DNA from 3 places in the Enterobacter sp. K510 genome. Region 3 is predicted to be linked to each of the others. Evidence: predicted binding sites of a transcription regulator. Region 3 holds the regulator's gene; each other region holds the start of a gene.
What was found. Region 3 encodes Fur, which represses iron uptake genes when iron is present. Its sites were predicted from a motif close to ATAATAATGAGAACNACTATCAA; they were not measured.
Positions count from the first base shown of each region.

Region 1: a site for Fur is predicted at 3,683-3,705, ahead of sodA (superoxide dismutase [Mn]). Genes of this name have one in related genera too.
Region 2: a site for Fur is predicted at 3,912-3,934, ahead of ACQUTD_RS06190 (Nramp family divalent metal transporter). Genes of this name have one in related genera too.

Region 1 is NZ_JBNRLQ010000012.1:48,813-56,440, forward strand. Features, by position in the region: gene cpxA (envelope stress sensor histidine kinase CpxA) at 1-1,139, shown strand, start outside; gene yiiM (6-hydroxyaminopurine reductase) at 1,179-1,850, opposite strand; gene ACQUTD_RS18895 (dihydrodipicolinate synthase family protein) at 2,029-2,919, shown strand; gene sodA (superoxide dismutase [Mn]) at 2,989-3,609, opposite strand; gene rhaR (HTH-type transcriptional activator RhaR) at 3,738-4,595, opposite strand; gene rhaS (HTH-type transcriptional activator RhaS) at 4,679-5,515, opposite strand; gene rhaB (rhamnulokinase) at 5,816-7,270, shown strand; gene rhaA (L-rhamnose isomerase) at 7,267-7,628, shown strand, end outside.
Region 2 is NZ_JBNRLQ010000003.1:156,524-164,151, forward strand. Features, by position in the region: gene glk (glucokinase) at 1-937, opposite strand, end outside; gene mgrA (L-glyceraldehyde 3-phosphate reductase) at 1,136-2,134, shown strand; gene ypeC (DUF2502 domain-containing protein YpeC) at 2,259-2,594, shown strand; gene ACQUTD_RS06190 (Nramp family divalent metal transporter) at 2,636-3,874, opposite strand; gene ACQUTD_RS06195 (NupC/NupG family nucleoside CNT transporter) at 4,225-5,412, shown strand; gene ACQUTD_RS06200 (EAL domain-containing protein) at 5,457-7,628, opposite strand, start outside.
Region 3 is NZ_JBNRLQ010000011.1:10,328-17,955, reverse strand. Features, by position in the region: gene pgm (phosphoglucomutase (alpha-D-glucose-1,6-bisphosphate-dependent)) at 1-1,176, opposite strand, end outside; gene seqA (replication initiation negative regulator SeqA) at 1,201-1,746, opposite strand; gene ybfF (esterase) at 1,930-2,703, shown strand; gene ybfE (LexA regulated protein) at 2,837-3,130, shown strand; gene fldA (flavodoxin FldA) at 3,281-3,811, shown strand; gene fur (ferric iron uptake transcriptional regulator) at 4,100-4,549, shown strand; gene acuI (acrylyl-CoA reductase (NADPH)) at 4,645-5,625, opposite strand; gene ACQUTD_RS17985 (winged helix-turn-helix domain-containing protein) at 5,900-6,772, shown strand; gene ACQUTD_RS17980 (hypothetical protein) at 6,750-7,223, shown strand; gene ACQUTD_RS17975 (flagellar hook-associated protein) at 7,220-7,628, opposite strand, start outside.

The DNA.
Region 1 (7,628 bases), on a different contig from region 3:
CGCCGGGTCAACGCCTGCTGCTGGTGACCAGCGAAGGGCGCGTGATTGGCGCAGAACGCAGCGAAATGCAGATCATTCGTAACTTCATCGGGCAGGCGGATAACTCCGACCATCCGCAGAAGAAAAAGTACGGTCGGGTAGAGCTGGTAGGGCCATTTTCCATCAGGGATGGGGAAGATAATTACCAGCTCTATCTCATTCGTCCGGCCAGCAGCTCGCAGTCAGACTTTATCAACCTGCTTTTTGACCGCCCGTTATTACTGCTGATTGTCACCATGCTGGTCAGTTCGCCATTGCTGTTATGGCTGGCGTGGAGTCTCGCCAAACCGGCGCGTAAGCTGAAAAATGCTGCCGATGAAGTGGCGCAGGGTAACCTGCGTCAGCATCCGGAACTGGAAGCGGGGCCGCAGGAATTCCTCGCCGCCGGGGCCAGCTTTAACCAGATGGTGACGGCCCTAGAACGCATGATGACCTCGCAGCAACGCCTGCTTTCTGATATTTCGCATGAACTGCGCACCCCGCTGACGCGTCTGCAACTGGGCACCGCCCTGCTGCGCCGTCGCAGTGGTGAAAGCAAAGAGCTGGAGCGCATCGAAACCGAAGCGCAGCGGCTCGACAGCATGATCAACGACCTGCTGGTAATGTCGCGTAATCAGCAGAAAAACGCGCTGGTCAGCGAAACCATGAAAGCGAATCAGCTGTGGAGCGAGGTACTGGACAACGCCGCCTTTGAAGCCGAACAAATGGGCAAGACGTTGACGGTGACCTTCCCGCCAGGGCCATGGCCGTTGTACGGCAACCCGAACGCGCTGGAAAGCGCGCTGGAAAACATCGTGCGTAATGCGCTGCGTTATTCACACACGCAGATTGAAGTGGGATTTGCGGTGGATAAAGACGGCATCACCATTCACGTGGATGATGACGGTCCGGGCGTCAGCCCGGCAGATCGCGAGCAGATTTTCCGGCCGTTCTACCGTACCGACGAGGCCCGCGATCGCGAGTCCGGCGGCACAGGGCTGGGGCTGGCGATTGTCGAAACCGCCATCCAGCAGCACCGCGGCTGGGTGAAAGCCGACGACAGCCCGTTAGGCGGCCTGCGCCTGACCCTCTGGCTGCCGTTGTATAGCAAGCGCGCCTGATGTAGCGCCCTCTCCTTCACCGGGAGAGGGCAACGCCGGTTACCCGCGCAACCGCCGCGAACTGTCTTCGATTTTGCCGCTAATCCGCCGTTTCTGCATGGTTCTTGCCCAGCTCACCGACAGCCCTGCCGCTGATAGCAGGCGATGATACTGCTCATCGTCGAACGGCGTATGCCAGGCAATGACACCCGCCTCATGGACGCTGATCTCGCTGCAACGGGATACCAGCTCCAGCGGCGCATCGCTGAACACCTTCCCGCCCGCCACGATGCGGTACAGCCAGCCGGTGTGACCGCGATCCTGCATCAGCGTCGCCATATTGGGAATGCCGAAGTGGAAATTGAGCTTAAAGCACGGCGAGCGCGGCTGCGTCACCTGGATCAGCGCCTCGCCCCAGCGGAAAATATCGCCGATATACACGTTCTTCTCCGTCAGCCCGACGGTCGACAGATTCTCGCCAAAGGCCGGGGCGACAAAGAGCGCCGCCTGGTCCGGGAAATCCCGCGCCCATTGGGCGTAATGTTCCCGCGGATAGTGGCATAACGCACGGTCGGGTCCGCCGTGGATCTTTTTCTCCGCCTGCTGGTCATCTTTCAGGCCGCGTTCCGTAAGCGTCAGTTCGCCATCCACCTGCACTTTCGCAATGGCGCTCGGGCGGCTGCCCGGATAATCGCGCACCTTGCCGGAAAATACCTCCATCGGATATTGCATATCGTCTCCCTTTGTCATAATTCCACTGCGCTTCAGGCTGGCCGGAAACGCCGCCAAATACAATATTTTTGCGGCGTCAGCGCGCAAAAAAAGTACACCACTGGCGTGAAATGCCGCAAGCCGTGCTATCACTTAGCTAACTTCTGAAACGCCATTTCACATTCAAGGAGTCAACGACATGTCCAGTGATGCACGCTTTACGGGCGTCTGGTGCCCGTCCATTACGCCAATGGAAACCGACGGCAAGATAGATTTTAACGGCCTGCGCCAGCATCTCGCCCGCCTGACCGACGCCAGAATCGACGTCATTCTGCTGATGGGCAGCATCGGCGAATTCGCTTCCTTTACGCTGGAAGAGCGGCTGTCGCTGATCCGCGAAGCGCGGGCCATGTCGTCGCTGCCGATGGTGGCGAACGTCTCCTCCACCTGCGTGAGCGATATACTGCGTATGGCGCAGGCATCCTTTGACGCGGGCTACGACGCGGTGATGATCCTGCCGCCCTACTACTACGGACAGACATCTGCGCAGCTGCTCAGCTACTACCGCGCCCTCGGTCAACAGCTGACCGGCAAATGGTTCGCCTATAATTTTCCGGCGCGTACCGGCTGTGATCTGACGCCGGAGCTTATCGCCACGCTGGCGGCTGAATTCCCCCACTTTGCCGGGATTAAAGACACCGTGGATTGCCAGTCGCACACCCGCAATATGATCCTCGCCACTCAGGCGGTACGGGATGATTTCACCGTACTCTCCGGCTACGACGAGTATTTTATTCCCAATAAGCTGGCGGGCGGCGCCGGGGTGATTTCCGGGCTGAATAACATTGTGCCGGAGCTGTTCGTCCGTGCGCGTGAGGCCTTCGCCCGGGGCGATCTGCAAACTTTACAGCAGGTTCAGCAGGAGATTGGCAAACTGTCGGCGATTTACGCCATCGGCGATGATTTTGTCATCACCATTAAAACCGTGGTGGCGCGCAAATTTGGTTATTGCGGCACGACATCACGTAACGCGGGCGGCACGCTGAACGACGCGCAGACGCGTGCCATCGACGAGGTTTTCGGGCTGTAACGGGTAAAAAAAAGCCCCTGTCGGCTTACCGACAGGGGCTGGACAGATTCACCAGAAGGTGATCAGGACTTATTTTTTAGCCGCGAAACGTGCCGCTGCTTCGTCCCAGTTAACCACTTCCCAGAACGCCTTGATGTAATCCGGGCGTTTGTTCTGATATTTCAGGTAGTAAGCGTGTTCCCACACGTCCAGACCCAGGATCGGGAAGCCGGATGCGCCAGAAATTGCTTCACCCATCAGCGGGCTGTCCTGGTTTGCAGTAGAGACTACAGCCAGTTTGTCGCCTTTCAGTACCAGCCACGCCCAGCCGGAGCCGAAACGGGTGGCAGCCGCTTTCTCGAACTCTTCTTTGAATTTCTCAACAGAGCCGAAATCACGTTCGATAGCCGCTTTCAGATCGCCCTGCAGGGTGGTACCGGTTTTCAGGCCTTTCCAGAACAGGCTGTGGTTAGCGTGACCGCCCGCGTTGTTACGCAGTACGGTTTTTTTGTCTGCCGGCAACTGATCCAGTTTGGTGATCAGCTCTTCAACCGGCAGGTTAGCGAATTCAGGCAGACTTTCCAGCGCTGCGTTAGCGTTGTTTACGTAGGTCTGGTGGTGTTTGGTGTGATGGATTTCCATCGTCTGCTTATCGAAATGCGGTTCTAAAGCGTCGTATGCGTATGGCAGGGATGGCAGTGTATAACTCATATTCATCTCCATTATTGTCGGGCGGCTGAAGTGTTAACGCCGCGTAAGCAGTTGGTTCATTATAGTTAATTAACTGGTATTGAAAATGTTTATCAATGCCGTAGTTTCTGTGTGGTTATAACTTTTCGTTATGACACTGTCAATTTTGGCGCTAAGCGTTGCCGCCACTGGCTTGGCGTCGCGCCCGTTTCACGGGTAAACACCACCGAGAAATAGTTGCTGTCTTCGAAGCCGCAGCACATGGCGATTTCGCCGATTAACAGTTCCGTATGTTGCAGCAAATACTGCGCGTGGCAGATGCGCAGCTGGCGCAGATAGTTGTTGATGGTCATGCCGGTCTGGGTGCGGAACTGCTGGCGCAGCGCGCGTTCGCTGCACTGGTTTTGCTCGCAGAACACCTCCAGCGCAAAGGCCCGGTTCAGGCTGCCTGCCAGCGCCGTGATGAGCCTGTCGAGCAGCGCCTCGCTGGCGGTAGCCGACAGGTTATCCGTGGCGTAGCGATGCCGTTTAAGCGTCAGGATCAGCTGCGCGAACAGCGCCTCCGCCAGCGGGTTCGCCAGCTCGTCCGTTCTGGCGCTCTCCTGCTCCAGCTGGGTAATCACCTGCCGCGCCTGCGTCATGCCGGTACTGCCAAGCCTCCAGTGGGGCGACGGCTCCCGGCCCTGTAGCCCCGGAATATGCGCCGCCCAGTCCAGCGCCAGCGTCAGGCGTTCCGGGCAGTAGATGATATTTTGCAGCACCAGGTCGTTAACCGAGGCGTAAGAATGGCGGTCTTCGGCGCGAATATAGAACAGATCGCCGCGGGTGATGCGGTAAGGCCGGTCATTCAGAATGTGCAGCCCGTTGCCGCGCCACACCAGCACCAGTTCATTAAACTCGTGGGAATGTTCCGCAAAGACGTTTTGCGGGTAGCGATCCGCCACCGCCACCGCCTGTCCGGTACGGGCAAAAAAATCGGCTTTGCGAAGAATTAACTGGCCTGCCACAGGGTCACCTCAACAGCGATTAACCTTTCATTATTAGCTGTTTTCTGGCGAAAATACGGTGACAGGTCTCTCGTTACGCACAGCTACTGCAATAAGGTGTCGCGTCCCTGGCGGATATCGCGCGGCGACCAGTCGAATTCCCGGCGAAAAAGCGTCGAAAAGTGGTTACTGTCGCCAAAACCGCAGCGAAAGGCGATGTCAGTGACGCTATGGTCGCTGTGGCGCAACAGATGACGCGCTTTGATCAGCCGCAGACGGTTCAGATAACGTTGCGGCGTCATGCCGGTGTACTGCTTAAGCTGCCGGTGCAGGGTACGCAGCGACAGCGAGAACTGATCCGCCAGCGACTCCCAGCACACGTCTTCCGCAAAATGATCTTCCAGCCATGACATCAACTGATTCAGGCGCGCATCGTTATTCGCCGCCCCTTCCATCTGGCTGCTGCGACGCAACAGCACCAGCAACTGCATAAAGAGGATCTCACGGTTCGCCAGCGCCGCCGTATCCTTGCCCTCATCCGCCGTTTCCATCTGCCCGACAATCTGGCGGATCTGTTGCAATACGCCCTGATTCACGCGCCAGTGAGACGGATAGTGCCCGTCCTGCTCCTGCGGCAGCAGCTGGTTTAAACCGGATAAGAACTGGAACGCGTCCGGGGAGCGGTACAGCACATTGGTCAGACAGAGATTATCGGTGTGCTCATAGAGATGCCGGTCATGATCGCGTACAAAGCACACGGTACCGCCGCTGATGGTGTAGGGCTGACCATTGAAGACGTGAATACCGGTGCCGTGCTCGACGATCACAATCTCATGAAAATCATGATGATGTTCCGGGAATGCCGCCTGGGGCAGCCGGGGTTCAATAGCAACAGGCGTATAACCTGATGGAAAAAAGTCCACGCTGTGTAATACGGTCATAGCAACCCCTGTCGATGAGAAACGTTCTCAATATAGTAATTAACGCCCTCTGTTCTCACCTTGAATTTTTGACAGCAAAGCGCGCAAAGCCTGTCGATTTTTCAAGAAACTGTCGGAAAGTTCAGGAAATGCGGCGGCGGTCACAGCGCCTGAAAAACCGCTGATCAGCGGAAACTGTGAACTCTCTCACGTTCATCTTTGGTTTCTTGCCAGCGGCGGTTTGGGCCTGTCACTGGCAAGAAGGTGATCCTGCTGGCCCTTTTTTAGACTGGCGGCAATGACTCACCAGAGGATCGCTCCATGACTTTTCGCCATTGCGTCGCAGTCGATTTAGGCGCATCAAGCGGGCGCGTAATGCTCGCCCGCTTCGACGTTGAGCCGCGTACCCTTACGCTTCGCGAAATTCATCGCTTCAGTAACTGTCTGCAAAAAATTGACGGCACCGAGTGCTGGGATATCGACAGCCTGGAAGCGGAAATCCGCTGCGGGCTGGATAAAGTCCGTCAGCAGGGCATCGCCATCGACAGCATCGGCATAGATACCTGGGGCGTGGATTACGTGCTGATTGATGCGCAGGGCGAGCGTGTCGGTCTGCCGGTTTCCTACCGCGACAGCCGCACCGATGGCGTAATGGCGCGGGCATTAGCGCAGCCCGGTAAAACCGATATTTATCGTCGCAGCGGCATTCAGTTTTTACCCTTCAACACGCTCTACCAGTTTAAAGCGTTAAGCGAACAGCAGCCGGAACTGATGGCGCGCGTCGCCCATGCGCTGCTCATCCCCGACTATTTCAGCTTCCGGCTGACCGGCCAGCTCAACTGGGAATACACCAACGCCACCACCACGCAGCTGGTGAACATTCACACCGACAGCTGGGACGAGACGCTGCTCGACTGGGCGGGCGTACCCGCCTCCTGGCTTGGCACCCCCACCCATCCCGGCAATGTGATCGGTCACTGGGCTGACGTGCCGGTGGTTGCCGTCGCCAGCCATGACACCGCCAGCGCGGTGATCGCCGCACCGCTGGCCGGCAAAGACGCCGCGTATTTATCCTCCGGCACCTGGTCGCTGATGGGCTTTGAAAGCAAAACGCCCTACACCAGCGATGAGGCGCTTGCCGCCAACATCACCAACGAAGGGGGCGCGGAAGGCCGCTATCGTGTGCTGAAAAACATCATGGGCCTGTGGCTGCTGCAACGGGTGCTGAAAGAGCAGAACGTGCAGGATTTGGCGGATCTGATCGCCCGCACCGCCGCCCTGCCCGCCTGCCGTTTCGTCATCAACCCGAACGACGCGCGCTTTATTAATCCGGAAAACATGAGCCGCGAATTGCAGGCCGCCTGCCGGGAAAACGGCCAGCCCGTACCGCACACCGCCGCTGAACTGGCGCGCTGCATTTTTGACAGCCTGGCGCTGCTGTATGCCGATGTGCTGCACGAACTGGCGCAGCTTCGCGGTAAAGCCTTCAGCCAGCTGCATATCGTGGGCGGCGGCTGCCAGAACCAGTTGCTCAACCAGCTGTGCGCCGATGCCTGCGGCATCACCGTGGTGGCTGGCCCCGTTGAGGCCTCAACGCTCGGCAACATCGGCGTGCAGTTAATGACGCTGGACGAACTGAGCAATGTCGACGCTTTCCGTGAGGTGGTGGCGTCCAGTTACGCCCTCACCACTTACACCCCTCATCCTGATAATGAAATTGCTCGCTATGTTGCGCAGTTTCAGCAAAAACGACCAACAAAGGAGCTTTGCGCATGACCACTCAACTTGAACAGGCCTGGGAACTGGCAAAACAGCGCTTCGCCGCGGTGGGCATTGATGTCGAGGCGGCGCTGAGCCAGCTCGATCGCCTGCCGGTGTCCATGCACTGCTGGCAGGGCGATGACGTCGCCGGGTTTGAAAACCCGCTGGGCGGCCTGACGGGCGGCATTCAGGCGACCGGTAACTATCCGGGCAAGGCGCGCAACGCAACAGAGTTACGGGCCGATCTGGAGCAGGCGCTGAGCCTCATTCCAGGGCCGAAGCGCCTGAACCTGCACGCCATTTATCTGGAATCCGACGAGCCGGTAGCGCGCGATGCCATCAAACCTGAACACTTTAAAAACTGGGTGAGCTG
Region 2 (7,628 bases), on a different contig from region 3:
AATGCGCGCCCGCGCCAAGCAGGCCCGGGTTGTCGTGCACGATCAGGTAGACCGGAATATCCTGCACGTAGGATTTGAAGCGGCCTTTGTCTTCAAAACCGCCACGGAAACCGGAGGCGGTAAAGAAGTCGAGGAAGCGCGGCACAATGCCCCCGGCGATATACACGCCGCCGAAGGTGCCCAGCGTCAGCGCCAGGTTACCGCCGAAACGTCCCATGATCACGCAGAACAGCGACAGTGCGCGGCGGCAGTCGATGCAGCTGTCTTCCAGCGCGCGCTCGGTAATATCTTTCGGCTGCAGGTTTTCCGGCAGACGTCCGTCGGATTTCACAATCGCGCGGTACAGATTCACCAGCCCCGGACCAGAGAGCACGCGCTCAGCCGAAACGTGGCCGATTTCACTGCGCAGCTCTTCAAGGATAATCCCCTCTTCTTCGCTGTTCGGCGCAAAATCCACGTGACCGCCTTCGCCCGGCAGACTGACCCAGCGCTTATCGACGTGCACCAGGTGCGCTACGCCAAGGCCGGTGCCCGCGCCATACACGGCAATCGGTTTGCCTTCCACCGGCTCGCCGCCGCCGAACTGCGTCAGATGCTCATTTTTCAGCATCGGGATCGCCATGGATACGGCGGTAAAATCGTTAATAATTTCCAGATGCGCAAAGCCGAGATTTTTCTTCATTTCCGCGATGGAGAATTCCCAGGTGTGGTTGGTCATCGCCACCCAGTCACCGGTGATCGGGCAGGCAATGGCGATGCAACCATCCTCAACCTCTGCGCCCGTCTCGTCCAGATAGACGCGGACAACGGCTTCCAGCGTGGGATAATCCAGCCCGGAATAGGTTTTGGCGCGGGAAATCTCGCCGCTGTCGACATTACACAACGCCAGGCGTGCGTTAGTGCCGCCCACGTCACCTACTAATGCATACTTTGTCATTCTTTTTACTGCTCCGCTGAAGTCAGAAAAATTCTTTGGCACACTGTAAATTCAAGGCGCTTTAACAACAATGACCATAGCACGAGTGCCTGTATATTATTGAGCTTCATCACAGAATAACTTTACCGTTTCAGCAAAGTCTCAAAGCTGGTGTAAACGTATACACTGATGTTACGTCTGCCAATTGAGGATTATTGCATGGTTTATCAGGCCGATCCTGAGCGCTATAAAAAGATGGAGTTCCGCCGCTGTGGCGAGAGCGGTTTAAAGCTACCGGCGGTGTCGCTGGGGCTGTGGCATAACTTCGGGGACGCCACCCTAGTGGAAACCAGCCGCCAGCTGCTGCGCCGGGCTTTTGATCTCGGCATCACTCATTTCGATCTCGCCAACAACTACGGGCCGCCGCCGGGCTCCGCTGAGCGGCACTTTGGCCGTATCCTGCAGGAAGATTTTAGCCCGTGGCGCGATGAGCTGATCATCTCCACGAAGGCAGGCTACACCATGTGGGAGGGTCCTTACGGCGACTGGGGTTCGCGTAAATATCTCATCGCCAGCCTCGATCAGAGCCTGAAACGCATGGGCCTTGAGTATGTGGACATCTTCTATCACCATCGCCCGGATCCGGAAACGCCGCTGAAAGAGACCATGCGCGCGCTGGATCACATCGTGCGCCAGGGCAAGGCGCTGTACGTGGGCCTGTCGAACTACCCGGCGGATATGGCGCGGCAGGCAATTGATATTCTTAACGATCTCGGCACACCCTGCCTGATCCATCAGCCAAAATATTCGATGTTTGAGCGCTGGGTGGAAGATGAATTGCTGGATGTGCTGGCGGAGAAAGGCGTCGGCAGCATTGCTTTCTCGCCGCTGGCGGGTGGACAGCTGACCGACCGCTATTTACAGGGCATTCCTGCGGATTCCCGCGCTGCCAGCGGTAGCCGTTTCCTCAACCCCGATCAGCTTACCGAGGAAAAACTGCACAAGGTACGTCAGTTAAACGATCTGGCGCAGCAACGCGGCCAGAAGCTGTCGCAGATGGCACTGGCCTGGGTGCTGCGTGACGATAAAGTAACGTCCGTGCTGATTGGCGCAAGTAAAGTGGCGCAGATCGACGATGCGGTCGGCATGCTGGCAAATCGCCACTTCAGCGCGGATGAATGTACCGCCATCGACCAGATACTGAACAGCCCGGAATAACAGCACTTTTAGCAAATAATGCTGCCCTTCATGATTTAAGAGTTAAACCAATGCACCGGGGCTTTACAGCCCCGTAATATTGCATTAACAGGCCGTTTCGGCCCCGATCGTGAAGGAGATAAGTATGTTCAGGTCACTGATACTGGCAGCTGTTTTAATGGCTTCTGCCCCGCTGGTGGCAAATGCCGGCGAAATCACCCTGCTGCCCTCAATAAAATTACAAATTGGCGATCGTGATAATTACGGTAACTACTGGGACGGCGGCCACTGGCGCGACCGTGATTACTGGCATAATCACTATCAATGGCGTGAAAACCGCTGGCGTCCACACGATCGCGGCTATCACCGCGGCTGGGACAAACGTAAAGCCTACGAGCGCGGTTATCGTGAAGGCTGGCGCGATCGCGATGACCACGGTGGACGCGGTCGTCACGGGCATGGTCATGGCCATCATCATTAATACAAAAAAAGCCCGGCATTGCCGGGCTTTTTAATCACGAATTAAAGACCTATTACTGTTCCCACCAGCAGCCACATATTCAGCACCACCACCAGCAACACGATCAGCCAGCCGATGCGTTTCACCAGCGTCGTATTGACCAGCTCGCCCATCAGTTTGCTGTCGCTGGTAAAGACCAGCAGCGGCACCAGCGCCAGCGCAATACCGAAGCTTAACAACACCTGGCTCATCACCAGAATGCGCGTCGGATCCAGCCCCATCAAAATCACAATAAACGACGGCAGCATAGTCACGGTACGGCGCACCCATAACGGAATATGGAAGCGGATAAAGCCCTGCATCACTACCTGTCCCGCCAGCGTGCCGACGACGGTGGATGACAGCCCTGCCGCCACAAGGCTAAGGCCAAAAATGGTGGCCGCCGCGTGGCTCAGAAGCGGCTCCAGCGTCAGATAGGCTTCATCGAGATCGGCCACGCCGGTGTGGCCGCTGAAATGGAACGCTGCCGCCGCGGTCGCCATCATCGCCAGATTAACAAAACCGGCGATGGTCATGGCGATCGCCACATCCCATTTGGTGGCCGAATAGCGCTCTTTGCGCGATCCGCCATGCAGATGCTGCGTCAACGAGGAGTGCAAATAGATCACGTGCGGCATAATGGTCGCGCCCAGCACGCCCGCCGCGAGAAACACAGCCTCGGTAGTCGGCAGACTGGGGATCAGCATCCCTTTACCTAACGCCGCCAGTTTTGGTTGCGAGAAAAACAGCTCGACGATATAGGCCGCCGCCACAAACAGCAGCAGGCCGCCGATCACTTTTTCCAGCGGTTTTTGGCCGCGTTTTTGCAGCATCAGGATCAGGAAAGTGGCGATGCCCGTCAGCACCGCGCCCTGCAGCAGCGATACGCCGAGCAGTAATTTAAAGCCGATGGCCGCGCCGATAAATTCCGCCAGATCCGTCGCCATGGCGATGATCTCCGCCTGCACCCAGTAAAACCACACCAGCGGGCGCGGATAATGGTCGCGGATTTGTTCGGCCAAGTTTTTACCGGTGGCAATGCCCAGTTTGGCAGACAGGATCTGAATGAGCATCGCCATCAGGTTCGCCCAGACCACTACCCACAGCAGCTGGTAGCCAAAACTGGCTCCCGCCTGAATATTGGTGGCAAAGTTGCCTGGATCGATATAACCGATAGCGGCAACGAACGCAGGTCCCATTAATGCGAACCTAAGCTTGCGCGCCGCACGACCACTGTTACTCTCAACGCGACTGTCGTTCATTTATGCCCCTGATATAGCCTTTGCTATGTTTCATGCTAACAAAGTGAGAATGATTATCAAGATCACCTGATTTGGTTAAACTGATTGTTCTGATAGCCCGGAGCGATAGCCGGAAGGAATTTTGCAGGTGGAAAGGCGCTCTTAACATTTGCCTCATCAATTTGTTAAAAGCTTAGCAGCAATATTAGCCTTTTCTCATCTTTACGTAACATAACAGAAATGTATGTTTGATCACTATTTTTGAGATTCGTCACAGGTAGTTACTATAGTGTGTTTTTGATCTCGTTTTCTTTACGCTTGTTGCATAGAATGTGCACGGAAATTAAACCTGCCTCATATTTGGAGCAAATATGTCCCGCGTTCTTCACTTTGTTCTGGCGCTTGCCGTTGTGGCCTTGCTTGCCTTGTTGTTAAGCAGCGACCGCAAAAAAATTCGCATTCGCTTTGTTATTCAACTTCTTGTTATTGAAGTTTTACTGGCCTGGTTCTTCCTGAACTCCGATGTCGGTCTGGGCTTTGTAAGAGGCTTCTCCGAAATGTTTGAAAAACTGCTCGGATTCGCCAATGAAGGGACAAACTTCGTCTTCGGCAAAATGAATGATGAAGGCCTGGCATTCTTCTTCCTGAAAGTGCTGTGCCCTATCGTCTTCATTTCTGCGCTGATCGGTATCCTGCAACACATTCGTGTGCTGCCGATTGTGATCCGTGCCATTGGTACCGTGCTGTCAAAAGTGAACGGTATGGGCAAACTGGAATCCTTTAACGCCGTCAGCTCGCTGATTCTGGGGCAGTCAGAAAACTTCATCGCCTACAAAGACATCCTCGGCAATATGTCCCGTAACCGCATGTACACCATGGCGGCCACGGCGATGTCTACCGTGTCCATGTCCATCGTGGGCGCGTATATGACCATGCTGCAGCCGAAATACGTTGTCGCCGCGCTGGTTCTGAACATGTTCAGCACCTTTATCGTGCTGTCGCTTATCAACCCGTACCGTGTTGATGAGAGCGAAGAGAATCTGCAAATGGCCAACCTGCACGAAGGCCAGAGCTTCTTTGAAATGCTGGGTGAGTACATTCTGGCGGGCTTCAAAGTGGCGATTATCGTGGCGGCGATGCTGATTGGTTTTATCGCGCTGATCTCTGCGCTGAACGCCCTGTTTGCGACCGTGTTTGGTATCTCTTTCCAGGGTATTCTGGGCTACATCTTCTACCCGGTCGCCTGGGTGATGGGTGTGCCGTCTCATGAAGCCCTGCAGGTGGGCAGTATTATGGCCACCAAGCTGGTATCTAACGAATTCGTGGCGATGATGGATCTGCAAAAAATTGCCGGCACCCTCTCCCCGCGCGCAGAAGGCATTCTGTCTGTGTTCCTCGTTTCCTTCGCAAACTTCTCGTCCATCGGTATCATTGCCGGTGCGATTAAAGGTCTGAATGAAGAACAGGGTAACGTAGTCTCTCGCTTTGGCCTGAAACTGGTCTACGGCTCGACGCTGGTGAGCATCCTGTCTGCATCAATCGCCGCGCTGGTACTGTAATTCTGCGGTGTTAATAAAAACCGGGCTTGTCCCGGTTTTTTTATTTAGTCGCCTAAAGGCTGCGGTTTACCCAGTAAATATCCCTGCAAATATTCCACGCCCAGCTCCAGAAGCAGCTCACGCTGCGCCTGCGTTTCCACAAATTCTGCCACCACCGTCAGCGATTTCGCTTTCGCCAGCGTGCAAATCGCCTGCACGATCATCGCATCTAACGGGTCACGCTCGATGTCTTTTACGAAGGTGCCGTCAATTTTAATAATATCCGCATGCAGACGTTTTAAGCGCTCAAAATTGGCATAGCCGGTTCCAAAATCATCAATGGCGATTTTAAAGCCGAAATCACGCAGTTGCTGAATGTTATGCAAAGTGGCTTCGGCATGGGAAAAGGCCTGCTCTTCGGTGATCTCGATAATCACGCACTGCGGCGACACGCCGTAACGCGTAAAGAGCGCGATAAGTTCTGTCGCCGACGCCTTTTGCATCAGCGTCATGGGCATCAGGTTGACGGAAAAACGCGCCTCGTCGCAGGGGGCCGGATGCGCTTGCAGCCAGCGTAACAGGGTTTCGACCACCAGCATGTCAAAGCGCGGACTGAGATTAAAACGGCTGATCACCGGGATAAAACGATCCGGGGTAACGATTTCGCCGTCGCATTGCAGACGGGTTAAAATCTCGTGGTAGCCGCTGCCATCCGCCCTCCGGACCGGCTGGGCGTAGAGCACCAGTCCCCCCTCTTCCAGCGCGCGCTTCACGCTGTTCAACATCAGCACCTGCCCGGTAGTCTGGTCGGTGACTCTGTCGATACTTTGCGTCAGCGCCAGTACGCGCTGTGTCGTGCTGGCCTGACCGGAAAGCCAGCTAAGCTGTCCCAGCGTATGGTGCAGGTTTTCGCCCGCGCCTTCGATAACGCCCCAGGACGCGCCAAATTCAATCTCAATCGGCGTGTTGTGCCAGAAGATTTTCCGGCTGTTGAGATAATCCACCATATGCTGCAAACGCGCTTCTGGCTCCTGCCCGTCCAGCACCAGTAATAACTCGCTTCCCGGCAGGCGGAACAGCTTCTCATGCGCCAGCATCAGCGGTTGCAGGTCGCGGGCAATGCTGCGCTTACAGTGCACGCGCATCATCATGCCGTAGTGACGGCTTAAAAATTCCAGGTTTTGCAAATGCAGACAGCACACGACCACGTGGGGATGCTGTTCCAGATGCTGCTCCAGGGCGCGCAGATTGGGCAGGCCGGTCAGCGGATCGGTAAGCGCCTGGGATTTCCATACCCGCCTGAGCCACTCGCTACGGTGATAAATATGCGCCGTATAGAGAATACAGATTGTCACCGCGATGAGCACCGACAGCACAAAAGCCAGCGAATAGTCTGTGCCGACGCCATGCAGAAAATTGCGATTGTAGGCCACCAGGAACCACGCGGCGATCCCCCAGCTTAACGCGATCAGCGGCGGCGTGAATTCCCGCACGGCGACCATAAACAGGATGAATACGATTGGCACCAGGTAACCGGCGATATATTTCGCTTCGATGGGACTACAAAGAACGATCAGAATAAAACTTAAAGCCAACAACCAGCTAACAGTAAAAATACGTTTACGCAAAGAAAAAATCGGAATAATACTGCGACGCCAGAAAGTACGGGCATAGTGCGGGTTCACCAGCATGCGTAGCGGATAATAAAACAAGGGGGTGAAAATTAGCACGGCGCAGATAAGACTTTGCAAATCAATAATATTATAAATAACCGACGTGGGATCCGAGAAGTTGGAAAGGGAAACCGGATAATCGAACCATTCATTCGCTAAATACATTGAGAGTTTAATACCGGCGGGCGCGAAAAATCCTAACCAGAATATCCGGACGCCCATGTATTTATCAGGAAAGGCGTAACGCCAGCGGCTGCCCAGCCGCCAGCGCACCAGGGCGCAGGCCAGCAGTACCGGCGCGATCTGGCAAAAGAGCAGTAACACGGCCTCACGTAAGGAGAGATCCATCAGCCAGTAATTTATTAACGCGAAGGCCACGACGATCGGCAATATACTGCGTCGCCCAAAGAGCAGAATAATGGACAGCATCGCGCTCAAGGGTAACCAGGCCAGAAAAGCATCCCCCGCCTGGACCAGCGCTGTTGGTGAAAGAATTCGGGAAGTTGTAACGGCCGCGAGACAAATAATGAATGCAAGTATAAATAGTGTTGCGTGTTTATAAAT
Region 3 (7,628 bases):
GCTCTCTTCGCCGCCGAAGCCGAAGCTGCCGTCGTACAGACCATCCACGAACCACTTAAAGCCCACCGGCACTTCCACCAGCTTACGGCCCAGCGCGTCCACCACGCGGTCGATCATCGCCGAAGAGACCAGGGTTTTACCGACGGCAACATCCTGGCCCCACTGCGGGCGATGCTGGAACAGGTAGTTGATGGCGACAGCAAGATAATGGTTCGGGTTCATCAGGCCAGCAGGCGTGACGATACCGTGACGGTCATAGTCCGGGTCATTGGCAAACGCCAGATCGAACTTATCGCGCAGGGCCAGCAAGCCCGCCATCGCGCACTCAGAGGAGCAGTCCATACGGATCGCGCCGTCTTTATCAAGGTGCATAAAGCGGAAGGTCTGATCGACCTGATCGTTCACGATGGTCAGGTTCAGATTGTAGTGGCTGGCGATGCGTTTCCAGTATTCGATACCGGAGCCGCCCAGCGGATCGACGCCCAGCGTCAGGCCCGCTTTCTGGATCGCCGCCATATCCACGATCTCCGCCAGCCCTTCGATAAACGGCTGCACCAGATCCTGTTCTTTAATATGACCGGACGCCATCGCCGCATCCAGCGACAGGCGCTTCACGTCTTTCAGGCCATCGGCCAGCAGCTGGTTGGCGCGATCTTCCACCACTTTGGTGACGTTGGTATCGGCCGGGCCACCGTTAGGCGGATTGTATTTGATGCCGCCATCTTCCGGCGGGTTGTGCGACGGGGTGATGACGATGCCGTCGGCCTGAGCGCCACCCTTTTTGTTATGCTCCAGGATCGCATTGGATACGGCAGGCGTCGGCGTATAGCCGTTATTTTCCTGCACCACCACGTCCACGCCGTTGGCTGCCAGCACTTCCAGCACGGAGTTAAACGCAGGCTCTGACAGCGCGTGGGTATCTTTACCCACATAGCAGGGACCGGTAATGCCGTTTTTCGCGCGGTTTTCCGCAATCGCCTGGGCGATAGCCAGAATGTGCGGCTCGTTAAAGCTGTGACGGGCAGCGCTGCCACGGTGGCCTGATGTGCCGAATTTGACCGCATGTTCTGCATGACCCACTTCCGGTTTCAGCACATAGTACTGAGAGGTAAGTTGGGCGACGTTAATCAGATCGCTCTGCTGTGCAGGTTGTCCTGCACGGGGGTGGTTAGCCATTGCCTGGTCCTTCTTATGCAAGGATTAAATTGTGCCGCAAACCTTTTCGATCAATTCCGCCGGGAACTGCATCGACTGCATGATGTGTTCGATCATGCCGCATTTACGGCCCGTATTAGTGTTAGTGATCACCCAGTAAGGTGTGCCTGGCACTTCTTTGGGTTTGGTCTGGTTTCCGCTTTGCAGCAGCGTCTTCGCATCTGCTGCAAAGTAGACGCGCGTACGGCCATGTAATGACTCGGTGGCGTCGGCGAAACCTTTTGCATCCAGTGAATACAGTGTAGACAGCACCAGCATAAAACGATTAACCGCGCGCTTCTGATCGGCATATTCGTCAGAGAGCAGCAGTTCACGCATGGCGCGGACTTTATCTTTTACCGGGTTGGAGACGACATCAGGGGCAGGGCTGACAGCGGCAGCCGGCGCGGCTTTGGTCACAGGGGCCGCAGACTGCGCGGCGGCTGAAAACTTCAGCATGCGCCTTAAAATGTCGGATGCACTCTCGCCAATGTGTTTCGTGTGGCTGGCAATGTAGGTATAGAGTTCATCATCAACTTCGATCGTTTTCATCTTAATCCAGTGAGGTCACTTTTCTGAATACAAGTCATTGAGATTATAGGGGCAAATCTCAACAGCGGATAGCGGCCAGGCTTTTCTGACGCAAAAGTCAGATAAAGATGATCCCTTGCAGCCGGGCGGCAGAATGGTCAACATGATACCCTAACCTGAGAGAGCGAAAAAAAGAACTTTGCCATGAAATTGAATGCCCGCGCGCAAACTGCACAACAATCGCACAACAATTCTCCCATCGTCCTTGTTCACGGCCTGTTTGGCAGCCTGGATAACCTCGGGATCTTAGCCCGCGATCTGATTAGCGACCACGACGTGGTACAGGTGGATATGCGCAACCACGGTCTTTCCCCGCGTTCGCCGGAGATGACCTACCCGGCGATGGCGCAGGATCTGCTGGATACCCTTGACGAATCAGGGATCGAAAAAGCCACCTTTATTGGTCACTCCATGGGCGGTAAAGCGGTGATGGCGCTGACCGCGCTGGCCCCCGAACGCATCGACAGGCTGGTGGCGATTGATATTGCCCCGGTGGATTACCAGGTGCGCCGCCACGACGAGATTTTTACCGCTATCAATGCGGTGACACAGGCGCAGGTGAGTACCCGCCAGCAGGCCGCCGCCGTGATGCGCGAACATCTGGATGAAGAAGGCGTGATCCAGTTTCTGCTTAAATCCTGGGCCGACGGCGGGTGGCGCTTTAACGTGCCGGTACTCTGGGACCAGTATGAGAACATCATCGGCTGGACAACCGTCCCTGCCTTCGATAAACCAGCCCTGTTTATTCGCGGCGGCAATTCCTCTTACGTGACCGATGCGTACCGTAATGCGCTGCTGGCGCAATTCCCGCAGGCGCGGGCGCATGTGGTCGCCGGTGCCGGGCACTGGGTGCATGCGGAAAAACCCGATGCCGTACTGCGGGCGATCCGTCGCTATCTTGCTGATAATGCCAGTTGATTAAAAACCCGGCGACCGAGCGCCGCGACGCGCCCGGTCGTTGGCGTGCCCCTCTCCCTGATGTATGATGGCGCGCTAATTGCGCAGGGCCTCCACCAGGCAGCTTGTTTTTCCCCCGACGTCACTCAAAATCATGGCTAAAGAACAAACGGACCGCACGACACTCGATCTGTTCGCGAATGATCGTCGCCCAGGACGACCGAAAACGAATCCGCATTCGCGTGACGAACAGTTGCGCATTAATAAGCGGAATCAGCTGAAACGCGATAAGGTTCGTGGACTCAAACGCGTCGAGCTAAAACTGAACGCGGACGCCGTCGAAGCCTTAAATGAACTGGCCGAGGATCGTGACATCAGCCGTAGCGAGCTGATTGAGGAGCTTTTAATGGCCCAGCTCGCGCTGCTGCGCGGCCAGGGGATAGTCTGAAAATCCCGCTAAATATCACTTTCATGTAGCACAGAGTGCAGTCTGAGGCGTTTGCAGTTTCCGCGTCCTTCTCTGTTCTGCTATGATTGCCCTTATCCGTGGGCATTGCGCCACCACCATATCATTAAGTTTCAAGAGGTTATTTTACTCATGGCAATCACAGGCATTTTTTTCGGCAGCGACACGGGTAATACCGAAAATATCGCGAAAATGATCCAAAAGCAGCTTGGTAAAGATGTTGCGGACGTGCATGACATCGCCAAAAGCAGCAAAGAAGATCTCGAAGGTTACGATATTCTGCTGCTGGGCATCCCGACCTGGTACTATGGTGAAGCGCAGTGCGACTGGGACGATTTCTTCCCGACGCTGGAAGAGGTCGATTTTAACGGCAAATTAGTCGCCCTGTTCGGCTGTGGCGACCAGGAAGACTACGCGGAATATTTCTGCGATGCGCTGGGCACCATCCGCGACATCATTGAGCCGCGCGGCGCGACTATCGTCGGTCACTGGCCGACCGCGGGCTACCATTTCGAAGCCTCCAAAGGTCTGGCGGACGACGACCACTTCGTCGGTCTGGCCATTGATGAAGACCGCCAGCCGGAACTGACCGCTGAGCGCGTGGAAAAATGGGTGAAGCAGATTTCTGAAGAACTTCATTTAGATGAGATCATCAACGCCTGATTTTTGTGCGGCGTAACCTGTTGGCTGCGCCGCATTAATAGATATAACCAATCAAAATAATTGCTACAATTTTTTAACTTTCGCACGCATACCTGTACAATATCCCCTGATTGAACGTGATTGCTTACGGGTTTGTTAGTGACACCACGTTTTATACGCATACTTTGCTTGAGGACTTGCAGTTTTCATTTAGGCATGGCAGTTCTATAATGAGACGCATTAACTCAACGTCATTCTCATTAACTTCCATTTTGGAAGTGAATCGTTTAGCTACAGGACAGATTCCGCATGACTGACAATAACACCGCACTAAAGAAGGCTGGCCTGAAAGTCACGCTTCCTCGGTTAAAGATCCTTGAGGTACTCCAGGGACCTGACAACCACCATGTCAGTGCGGAAGATTTATACAAACGACTGATCGACATGGGCGAAGAGATTGGCCTGGCGACGGTCTACCGCGTGCTTAACCAGTTCGATGACGCCGGTATTGTGACCCGTCATAATTTCGAAGGCGGTAAATCTGTTTTTGAACTGACGCAGCAGCATCACCACGATCACCTGATCTGCCTCGACTGCGGCAAAGTGATTGAATTCAGCGATGATTCTATTGAATTACGTCAGCGTGAAATCGCCGCTCAGCACGGGATCCGCCTGACCAACCACAGCCTTTACCTCTACGGCCACTGCGCTGAAGGCGATTGCCGCGAAAACGACACCGCACACGATATTCGCAAATAACGTTGCTGCACATTGCCCGACGGCGCAAGCTTGCCGGGCCTGCGTTATATTGTAGGCCGGGTAAGCGTCAGCGCCACCCGGCAACCCCGCCAGAATTAAATCTCAATCACCGCACGGCCACGGATCTGCCCGTTCAGCAGTTTTTCCGCCACGTCAATGGCATCGCTCAGCGGATAAGTGGCACTCAGTTTTTCCAGCGCCGCAGGCGTTAAATACTGACAGGCTTTCTCCCAGATCGCCGGACGTTTTTCGCTGCTCACCATCACGCTGTCGATACCGCGCAGCGTAACGCCGCGCAGAATGAAAGGCGCCACTGTCGCCGGGAGATCCATACCCTGCGCCATGCCGCACGCCGCGACTATGCCGTCATAACGGACACTGGCGCAGACGTTGCTCAGCGTATGGCTGCCGACGGTATCGATCGCCGCCGCCCAGCGCTCTTTCTGTAACGGTTTACCCGGCGCGCTCAGCTCATCACGGTTGATAATGTCGCTGGCCCCCAGCTGTTCGCGCATCCATCCGGCTTCCTGCGGACGGCCGGTCGACGCCACCACCTGATAGCCCATGGCAGAAAGAATGATCACCGCGCAGCTGCCCACGCCGCCGCCCGCGCCGGTCACCAGCACCGGGCCGTCTTCAGGCTTCACGCCGTGATCCAGCACCGCCTGCACGCACAGCATGGCGGTAAAGCCCGCCGTACCGATAGCCATCACCTGTTTTGCATCCGCGCCGGACGGCATTTTCGTCAGCCATTCGCTTTTGACCCGCGCCTTGCCTGCCAGTCCGCCCCAGTGACGTTCGCCCACGCCCCAGCCGGTCAGCAGCACGCGGTCGCCCACGGCAAACGCCGCGCTGTCGCTGGCGGTTACGGTCCCGGCGAAATCAATACCCGGCACCATAGGGAACTGGCGCACAATCGGGCCGCGACCGGTAATAGCCAGCGCATCTTTATAGTTAATGGAGGAGTATTCCACCGCGACGGTGACGTCACCTTCCGGCAACGCCTGCTCGTCCAGCTCCACCAGGGATGCCGAATACTGTCCTTCCGCTTTATCAATCTGAATGGCTTTAAACATGATGACCTCATTACATTAATCAAACTTGCCAGTCGCGACGGCCTTTGCGGGCCGATCGTCTACAATTACCAGCGACGTTAATACCCCCAGGCGCTGACGGCAAGCTTTATCAATCCGTTAGCTTAGAAATTAATTAATTATTAATTTATGAGTTAAGACTATTCTTAGATTGATGGGGTGATAATCATCCGATACATTTACCCTCCCTGCGGCTAAGTGGAAGCTTACGTTGTGAAAAATAAATTAATACTCACCAATTTATTAACAAATCACTATGCAGATCATTGTTAATAACTGGAAAGTTGAGCCGTCGTTAAACGGTCTGGTACACCGGGAAACGGGGGAGATCCGCCGCCTTGGTGAATTCCATTTTATTATGCTCGAAACGCTGGTTAATCATGCCGGGGAGGTGGTGTCGCGTGATTTTCTGATGAGCGAAGTATGGAAAAACCGCGTCGTCGGAAATAACAGCCTGCTGACCGCTGTCTATGCTCTGCGGGTAGCGCTGGGGGACGACGGCCGGGTACAGGAGATCATCAAAACCATCCCGAAAAAAGGCTATCTGCTGAATAAAGACTTTGTCGTCCTGCTGCCGGATGAGCCGCTCTCTGCGTCCCAGCCCCTGACTCAGCCCGATCCTGAACCGGTTGCCGACGTGACGGATGCCCCGCCCGCCAGCGCGCCTGCGCCGCGCAATAAACACCGCCTGATTGTCCTGGCGGCGCTGTTGCTGCTGCTTGGCTGCGGGCTTATCTGGCTGATTTACCCCGGGGGTCAGAATTCTGCGCCGCTTGCCACTTCCCGTCTGTCGATTAAAGAAGAGCTGTCGCCGCAAAATGACAAAATTAAATTATTTCGACTGCACCGCACGGGGGTGAATACATCAGGCGCGGTATTGTCGTCGCATATTGCGGAGTCGCTGGAAGGCATCAATATGCTGCTTACGGCGCATAAGGCAACGCTGACGATTTATTATTACGGGGCGGTACAAAAAATGTCGGTGATCCTGCTGGTGCAAAATCAGTGCGGTAAAGAATATCAGTTGTTAATGGAAATTCGCAGCTGGCAACAGGATGTTAAAAAACTGGGTCAATTAATTCACAAGGAAACGGAGCGCACGCTTAATGAAATGCCTGCCTGTTCGTAATGTTATCGCGGGTCTGCTGCTCGCCGGTATCGCCGGTAGCCTTCAGGCCGCGCCCGTTATTGCCCGCACCCAGGTCGGGATTTACGATCTGGCAACGGCTGAACACGCGGTTTATAACCTGACCACCGCCCCCGCGGAGCGGGGAGCGCGCCTGGTCCTGACCCGGCCAGGGGATGAGGCTTTTGCCCTGCAGATGCAGCTGATCGCCTGTACCGCCCCCGGCGGCGAGCAGAGCGGCGAATCGTTTTTACGTCTGCAGAATGCTCATGTCACCGGCACGGACGCCACGCTGTTCCCGGTGCTGGGCTTTATCAATGATAACGATCTGCAAAGTGTGAGCGTGCCGCTGGGCGACGCTCGCCAGCTGCTGTTTAATCAGGACAGCGCCACCATGTTGATCACCGAAAAAGGCCTGCTGCAACCTGACGGGCAGCCCTGCCCGAAACGTTAATCCAGCAGGCTGCGCACCGTCAGCTTCGACAGATTCGCCTGGCCATTAATCGCCTGCGCCAGCACCTCATAATTATGGCTGGCCGCATCCAGGGTTCCCGCCAGCCGCGCGGAGGCCTCCACCGCACTCTGCGACTGCGCAAAACGCGACATATCGTCAATACGCTGGCGGACTTTCTCCTGCTGGAGCGCCAGCTGCTGACGCTGTGCGCTTACCTGACTGAGCGTCTCCTGCACCACGCGCTGCGCCTGCTGTCCGCTGGCGAGCGCGGCGGCAAGGGTTTCCGTCTGCGCCGGATGCGCCGCCACCGCAATGGCGATTTTCTGCCCCGCCCCTTCCCGCTGCACGGCGAAGCTGTTTTGCAGCTGCGCCCAGTGCTGCTCACTGGCAGTAAAGCCCTCCTGT